Regions from separate parts of the Mangrovibacillus sp. Mu-81 genome, predicted to be linked through region 2. Evidence: a T-box and tRNA genes for the amino acid it is inferred to sense, from the RefSeq annotation. Region 2 holds a T-box; the other holds one or more tRNA genes.
What was found. The T-box of region 2 lies ahead of V6B33_RS10160 (tryptophan--tRNA ligase). A T-box ahead of a tRNA ligase gene usually reads a tRNA of that ligase, here a tRNA-Trp.
Positions count from the first base shown of each region.

Region 1: it has a tRNA-Trp gene. The T-box ahead of V6B33_RS10160 (tryptophan--tRNA ligase) is inferred to sense a tRNA for this amino acid. The anticodon was not compared.

Region 1 is NZ_JBAJHU010000002.1:394,780-398,981, forward strand. It holds gene V6B33_RS05555 (TRAP transporter substrate-binding protein) at 1-38, opposite strand, end outside; gene V6B33_RS05560 (GntR family transcriptional regulator) at 35-691, opposite strand; gene V6B33_RS05565 (FAD-binding oxidoreductase) at 1,025-2,392, shown strand; tRNA gene V6B33_RS05570 (tRNA-Gly) at 2,569-2,641, opposite strand; tRNA gene V6B33_RS05575 (tRNA-Trp) at 2,661-2,734, opposite strand; tRNA gene V6B33_RS05580 (tRNA-Tyr) at 2,846-2,926, opposite strand; tRNA gene V6B33_RS05585 (tRNA-Ser) at 2,943-3,035, opposite strand; tRNA gene V6B33_RS05590 (tRNA-Val) at 3,185-3,260, opposite strand; gene V6B33_RS05595 (helix-turn-helix domain-containing protein) at 3,487-4,202, shown strand, end outside.
Region 2 is NZ_JBAJHU010000003.1:609,241-613,442, forward strand. It holds gene V6B33_RS10145 (VanZ family protein) at 33-605, shown strand; gene V6B33_RS10150 (NUDIX hydrolase) at 751-1,386, shown strand; gene V6B33_RS10155 (metal-dependent hydrolase) at 1,468-2,094, shown strand; T-box leader at 2,149-2,394, shown strand; gene V6B33_RS10160 (tryptophan--tRNA ligase) at 2,442-3,443, shown strand; gene V6B33_RS10165 (zinc-dependent alcohol dehydrogenase) at 3,503-4,202, opposite strand, start outside.

The sequences.
Region 1 (4,202 bases), on a different contig from region 2:
ACCACTGCCATTAACAATAAAATCAAATATTTTTTCATTCCTCTACCTCCTTCAAGTAATAGCCTTTAATCCGGCTTGCGATGTTTTTCATATGGTCAGCCATCTCTCTCTTGGCCTCTTCAATCATTCCAACTTCCAGTGCATCCACAATGCGTTTGTGCTCCCCATATGCTTCCATGGCACTTACTTGCAATGTATTCGACAGAACCAGGAACGCCCTGTTCACCCCGGTATTGACCGATTGGATTAAAGCCCTAAGCCTGGGATTGGGGTTTTCACCGGCCAGTAACAAATGGAACTCCCGGTCGAGATCGATGAATTCTTCATAGCGACCAGCAGTAATCGCTTTCAATTGAGCATCCATGTTTTCTTTTATCTTCTCAAACACTTCATTCTTTAAAGGTGAAACTGCTTCAAGATTGTACACTTCTAACAGTTTCCGGATTTCCATGAAATGCATCGCATCCTCTTCTGTAAATGAGGCAACAGTAGCGATCTTTTGATCAGATAATACGACCAGCCCTTCTACAGCAAGCCTTCTCAGCGCCTCCCGGACAGGCGTGCGGCTGATACCGAGTTCCTGCGCAAGCTTTTTTTCAGGAAGCTCCTCTGCCGGTGCCAGCTTTCCTGATATGATCTCTTTCTTGATCAGGTTAAAAGCCTGTTCAGCCAGCGATTCTTTTTTGATCACCCTATGCAATTTGTTCCCTCCTTTTTTGTACATGTGCCAGGCACCACTTTTTCTGTTTTCAATTGAATGAAAGTCCAGTAGTTCATAAGACTAAAAGCTATGTATGTTTATTCTTGGAGTTTAATAGAATGTGTTTTGAATGCAGCGGTTATTCAATAAGAAGGGTACATTGTGAATTGGAGATTTCTTCGTGTTCAATGGGATGAAATGATATTCTTGGTGGGTTTCTATTCATGATTCAAGGCGGTATACCGTATACATGTATGATAATTTATGCTAATCTATTTGTAAATATAAAATTTAGAATATTTTAAAAATGGAGGTAGTAGCTGGATGAGCACTGAATGGATCGAGAACCTGCAAGATTTGATAGGGGCTGAACGCGTCAGTATAAGCGAAGGGGATCTTTTCCGGCACAGCAGGGATGAATCGTTTCACGATCCCGTACAGCCGGAAACGGTGGTGTACCCGGAATCGACACAAATGGTCAAAGACATCGTGAACTTTGCAAGGGCGAATAAGCTTCCTATCACCCCTTATGGAGCAGGGTCGGGGCTTGACGGCCAGGCCATTCCCGTTTCAAGGGGCATTTCCATGAATTTTGACCGGATGAAACAGATCATCTCCTTTAACCCTGAAGACTTATCCGTTACAGTCCAGCCCGGTATCACACGCCTTGAGTTGAACCGGGAAATCAACCGGCAGGGACTCTATTTCCCCATCGATCCAGGAGCTGACGCCACGATTGGCGGCATGACTGCGACAAATGCCAGCGGAACGACCGCCGTTCGCTACGGGTCCATGCGCGATCAGGTACTGAACCTTGAAGTCGTGCTGGCGGACGGCAGGATCATCAAAACCGGCAGCACCGCAAAAAAATCATCCAGCGGATATCATCTAAACGGCCTGTTCACCGGTTCGGAAGGAACGTTAGGCATCATCACCGAAATTACCTTGAAACTTCATGGCATCCCGGAACACACGATTGCGGCACGCTGTACGTTCGATACACCAAAACAGTGTGCCGCCGCAGCACAAGCCGTGCTCACGAGCGGCATCCCAGTGGTTCGGATGGAACTCGTTGATGCCCCCAGCATCAAGCAGGTCAATGCTTATGGGGACTACCACTTCCCGGAACAGCATTCGTTATTCTTTGAATTCTCAGGCACACGGACTTCCGCTGAAGAAGATGCCGCATTTGTCGAGGAACTGATGCAGGATATGGGCTGCAGGAACTGGGAGCGGGCAAGCGGATCCATCGATCGTGCCGAGATATGGAAAGCAAGGCACGAACTTGCATACGCCTTCCGTCACCTGAAAGGAAAGGAAGTAATGGGATCCGATGTATGCGTCCCCCTGTCAAAGCTTGCCGACATGGTTGACTTTGCCCGCGCAAAGATTGAAGCAAGCGGGCTGCCTGGAAGTGTCTTCGGCCATGTTGGAGACGGCAACTTCCATACCATCATCGTATATGACCCAAACATCCCTGAAGAGAAATTGACATCGGAGACGATCAATGAACAGCTCATCCTAAAGGCAATTGAAGCTGGTGGAACCTGTACCGGAGAGCATGGCGTCGGTCTTGGGAAGATGAAGTATCAGAGGTTGGAGCATGGTGAAGCGGTAGAGGTGATGAAGTCGTTTAAAGAGCTTCTGGATCCGGATGGGTTGTTGAATCCGGGGAAAATTTTTTGTGATTGAGAGTGGGATAGGATGAAAGAATTCAGGGATATGGATTTAAATGGGACAGTGGACCTGTCCCTCCGTCCCAGGACACAGGACCTGACCCACTGTCCCTAAATAAACTAAAAAGGTCCATTCTTCTACTTCCTCCAAAAAAGGTGAGGAACTACTAGAATGGACCCTTTAATCATTATTGGATCGAGTGATGGGAATCAAACCCACGACATCAGCTTGGAAGGCTGAGTTTTACCATTAAACTATACCCGGACCGTAGTTGAAGCAATTTTGGCAGGGGCAGTAGGAATCGAACCCACACCAAAGGTTTTGGAGACCTTCGTTCTACCGTTAAACTATGCCCCTATAAAATAGATTAATAAATACTCTTCGCTTTGAGCGTATTGCTCCGCTTTCGCTGCCAAAGGTTAAGGAAGCTTATTTTCACTCCGCTTGCGCTCCGTGAAACAAGCTAAATGGAGGGGGGCAGATTCGAACTGCCGAACCCGAAGGAGCGGATTTACAGTCCGCCGCGTTTAGCCACTTCGCTACCCCTCCACGAGAGAATGAAATATGGCGGAGGAAGAGGGATTCGAACCCCCGCGGGCTTTAACACCCCTGTCGGTTTTCAAGACCGATCACTTCAGCCGGACTTGGGTATTCCTCCGTTTGATTGGCTGCTGGTAAAGTTGAGCACCCGAATTTTTAATTACCTATTCTAAGGCTAGCTAAACTTTTGCTTAGTGATGCTCCGCTGTCGCTTCGCAAGGTTAAGGAAGGATATTTTTACTGCGCTGTCGCTTCGTAAGAAATCCATGGTGGAGGATGACGGGATCGAACCGCCGACCCTCTGCTTGTAAGGCAGATGCTCTCCCAGCTGAGCTAATCCTCCCAATAAAGAATGATAGAATATCATCCGTTAGACAAGACCTATATTAATCTATCAATTCCTTTCAAAAAAGTCAACTTCAATTCACAAATTCTTCAATCATAGTAATGGATACCCCTCTTCCCTAATTTCTCATGCACACTGTCTCTATCCCCTGTCATACACAACTTAAATCGATTATTTCTGTTAAACTTGTTAAATATGGATGTTTGAAAAGGGGGGCGGGAATATGGATTATTCTGCAATTGGAAAAAAGATAAGAGAGTTGAGGAAGGTTGTGGGGCTCACGCAAGGTGAACTGGCCGAGGGAGTTTGTACACAGGCGTTGATCAGCAGGATTGAAAAAGGGGATATTTATCCAAGTGCCATGGCATTGTACCAAATCTCCGTCAAGCTTGGTGTTGATGTAAACTACTTCTTTGAAATAGGCACCACACCTCGACTTGATTATATTATGGAAGTGGAAAAACAGTTAAAATTTCACAGAATCAACCGCAGATACGAAGAAATAATAGAACTGGTGAAAGCCGAGGAAAAGAATCCTCTCTTCTATAAAGACATACAGCATCTGCAACTTCTTTATTGGCATAAAGGAATATATGCTTTTGAAGTATTAAATAATGAAGACGATGCATTTTCACTTTTAGATGAAGCTTATTACCTGACTGCCAATCAGAAAAAGGCGATGACAGAAAGAGAGATGCAAATCCTTTCTAGTAAAGGTGCTATTCTTTTTTCATTAAATCGGCACCCTGAAGCCCTCCATCATTACAACCTGGTTGAGACTGCCTTGAAAACGGCTGAGCAACTACATGATAAATCTATCAAAACCAGGTTATTTTATAATATATCCAGAGTACTAACACGCCAAGGCAAATATGAGGAGTCTATCGCTTATTGCCATAAAGCCATCAATTGGTGCATTGAAGAAGAACTGCTGTGGGG
Region 2 (4,202 bases):
TAATATAAGAGGTAGAAAGTAGGAGACGAAAGATGCATGAATTATGGAGCGCATTCGGATGGGTGATACCCATTCTTGCACTGATTACCATTACTTCTATTCTAGCCGTCTCCGTTTGGAAAAAGAAAAAGGGAAGGGGCAGGTGGATGAATCTCCTTCCCATTTTATTGCTTTCGATTTCCATTGGGGGGATCTGTTTGATCACACTCACTCCATTTATCGGAGATGGAGGAGTGAACGGCGGAATTAAAGGCAATACCAATATGGAGCCATTTTCCAATCTCAAACTCAATCTCATATACCGCAATCATTTAGAGGTTCCAATACGAAACCTATTAGCGAATATCTTCCTGTTTGTTCCTTTCGCTTTCTTTTCAAGCTGGTGGATGCGCCACCAAAGAGCGATAGTTTTGAAGGTGACCTTTCTAGGTGCACTATTTTCATTCTTTATCGAATTGACTCAATACTTCCTTCCCCTGGGAAGGTCAACGGATATTGATGATTGGCTCATGAATACATTGGGATCTCTTATCGGTGGTATTTTATTCATCATAGGAGGCTTCTTTTACAGAGTGTATAAATTAAACAGCCGAAAAAATAAATGATAGGACTAAGATGGAGTATAAACCAAAACGGGTTTATGCTCTTTTTTGAATATAAAATAGAAAATTATGTTAATATGGAAGGGAAATCAGCTAATAAGGAAAACTCTTATGCAAATAATGATAACAAGTTGAAGGAGGCGGGTTTATGAATGAAGAGAAACTATCCATTTTCGATGGAGATTATAATAGATTGGGAGAACGGACTCGTGAAGAAGTACATACAGATGGGGATTGGCACGAAACGTTTCACTGCTGGCTGGCCCATACTGATGAACGCAGCGGGGAGGAATATATTTATTTTCAACTGAGAAGTGATCGAAAGAAAGATTACCCAGGACTGTTTGATATTACAGCTGCCGGCCATATATTATCTCATGAGTTAATTGAAGACGGGGTACGGGAGATTCATGAAGAATTGGGGATGGAGATTGACTTCGGTGATCTAACTTTTGCCGGTGTCATCAAGGAAGAGTTGAATGGCACAGGGATCATGGACCGCGAGTTAGCAAATGTTTATTTTTATACAAAACCTGTGAACTTTGAAAGCTTTAGTATTCAATTGGATGAAGTATCAGGCATCTTCCGCACCACTCTTAGAAATTTTGAAAGGCTGATCTCCAAAGAACTGAAAGAAGTCCAATCAGAAGGATTTATTATCAATAAAGACTTTGAAAAGGAATACATAAACAGAAACATATCAATAAATGACTTTGTCGCTCATCCTCCATCCTATTTTCATGAGATTATCACGAAGGTAAAGATCGAGCTGCTGAAAAAATAATTCAAGTTTCCCATGTTCACTTCACCTTAAATCCTCTATTATGGGAAGTTCAGTATTTCTTGTAAGATAAGGAGGAGTGTTGTGAACGGAACAGCACATATGGCCGCAGGAGCAGCTGCGGGATTTATCACAGCCAACTCAACAGGATCAGATCTAAGCGCGACAGCCATTCTTGTCACAGCAGGCGCGATTTCCGGGTTGATGCCGGATATGGATATCGATGGTAAGCTCAGTAATAAGGTGACCTTTTCACCAAAGATGATCCGTGCGGTGGCCCAAGTAATTGGTTCTATGATGATATTATACAGTTTCTTGGAAGAGCAAGGAAGAGAACAATGGATCGGTATAGGATACGGAATCGGTATTTTAATGCTTTCCACCGTGATTACTCAGAGGAGGATGCTGACCATTACAGGAATCGGAGTGGCTGCAGCAGGCTGGCATATGGATGAAACCTGGTTATGGCTGCTTGGAATCTACATCGTAATTGCTTCGCTTGTTTCACACCGAAGTTATACCCATTCTTTGCTTGGAGTAATCTTTTTTGGGTTTATTTCGAAATACTTTGAGTCTTCACTGCAGATAGAAGGCGTATTTGAAGCATGCATGCTTGGATATGCCAGTCACCTGGTTGGGGATATGAAGTTCCTACCCTTTAACAAAAGAGGTGTAAAATTATTTCTGCCTTTTACATCAAAGGAAATTTAAAAAAGTATTGACCAAATTTTCCTCTTACTATAAAATATTGGAAAACAAGAAAATACGTATGCAATGATGAAGAAAAGTAAACTGTTGAAAACTCTTCAGAGAGCTGATGGGCGGTGAGAATCAGCGTGGCAGGACAGTCGAATGGGCTTCTGAGCACCCAGACCGAAAGTGAAAGTAGGTCGTGGCGGAAAGTCTCACCGTTACAAGGGACAATGTATCTAGGTACGATCCTATGTACATGTAAGTGCGTTTACGGCTGTGAACGAATGAAGGTGGCACCACGGGTTTCCCGTCCTTTTTAGGATGGGGAGCCCTTTTTTGCGTTAAAAGAAATGGAGGAATGAGGGATGAAAAAGCAAGTGCTGACCGGGATCAAACCTACAGGAAGGGTGCATTTGGGAAATTACATCGGTGCAATAAAACCAGCACTCGAATTTGCACAAAACGAAGAATATATGCCTGCTTATTTCGTAGCGGATTATCATGGACTCACAAAAATACATGACAAAGAGGAAATGAATCTGCTCAGCCGCGGAATTGCTGCTACATGGCTAGCTTTAGGGCTTAATCCTGAGAAAGCGATATTTTACAGGCAATCAGATGTCCCGGATATTTTTGAATTAAGCTGGATATTAGCCTGTTTTTCTCCTAAGGGATTGATGAACCGGGCACATGCATATAAATCCATTGTCGAGGAAAATATCGAGATTGGAAGAGAGGCTGATACAGGAGTGAATATGGGGTTGTTTACGTATCCGATCTTGATGGCTGCGGATATCCTGCTCTTCCAAACTGAAATTGTTCCTGTGGGCAGGGATCAAATTCAGCATGTTGAAATCGCAAGGGACATCGTTGAAAGCTTTAATCATACCTACGGTGACACATTCACACTTCCTCAGTATGTCATTGAAAAAGAAACCGCTGTGCTCCCGGGATTGGATGGACGCAAGATGAGTAAAAGCTATAACAATACCATCCCATTATTCGAGGAACCGAAAAAGCTGCAAAAACTCATAAATAAGATCAAGACAGATTCCAGCCCGCCTGGAGCGCCGAAGGATCCGGATGCATCTGTAATATACTCGTTATATAAAGAATTTGCGACAGACATACAAACCTCAGAAATGAGAAATCGCTTCCTGTCGGGAATTTCATGGGGAGAAGCCAAGAAAGAGCTTTTTGATGTTATGAATGTGTATTTGGAGGAGCCGCGTGACAGATACAATGAGTTGATGGCATCTCCTGAAAAGCTTAATGAAGTTTTACTGCAGGGTGCAGAAAAAGCAAGAAAGAAAACCCGTCCACTTTTGCAAGAGGTGAAAAGGAAAATCGGAATCCTTCATTCTTGAAGAAGAATATAAAAAAGCTGCCATCCCAAGTGATATGGCAGCTTTTCTAATCAAAATTATTATGGTTTTAAAATCACTTTAATATTGCCGTCCGCTTTCTCATCAAAAATATCATAACCCTTTGCCGCCTCTTCAAGTGGTAAACGATGAGTGATGATATCGGTAGGGTCAAATTCGTTGTTTTCTATCATATCATACAATTTAGGCATAAGATGTATGACAGGAGCCTGCCCCATTTTGATGGAGACATTTCTGCTGAAGAAGTCGCCTAAGGGAAAACGGTTTGCCTCCGTCCCATAAACACCTGTCAATTGCACTGTACCGAATTTTCTGACAGCTTGTGAGGCGGTTTTAATTGGACTGATGGTTCCGAATTGATTATCGAAATCTGATCCTAATGTCTCTTCGGGAGGGACGGTACCATCCATTCCTACACAGTCAATGACCACATCAGCGCCTCCTTTAGTAAATTCGTGAAGGACAGATCCGATGTCAGGGGTTTCTTTGAAATTGTATATTTCAGCACTGTTTGTGCGTTTAGCATGATCCAGGCGGTGCTCAACCTGATCAACAGCAATGACTCGATCGGCGCCTTTTAATTTGGCAAACTTTTGAGCCATCAGTCCTATCGGGCCGCTCCCAAGAACAATGACAGTATCCCCTTCTTTTACCCCGCTGTTTTCAACGCTCCAATAAGCTGTAGGTATGACATCCGAAAGGAAGAGGACACTTTCGTCATCGAGGTTACTGGTCTCGGGT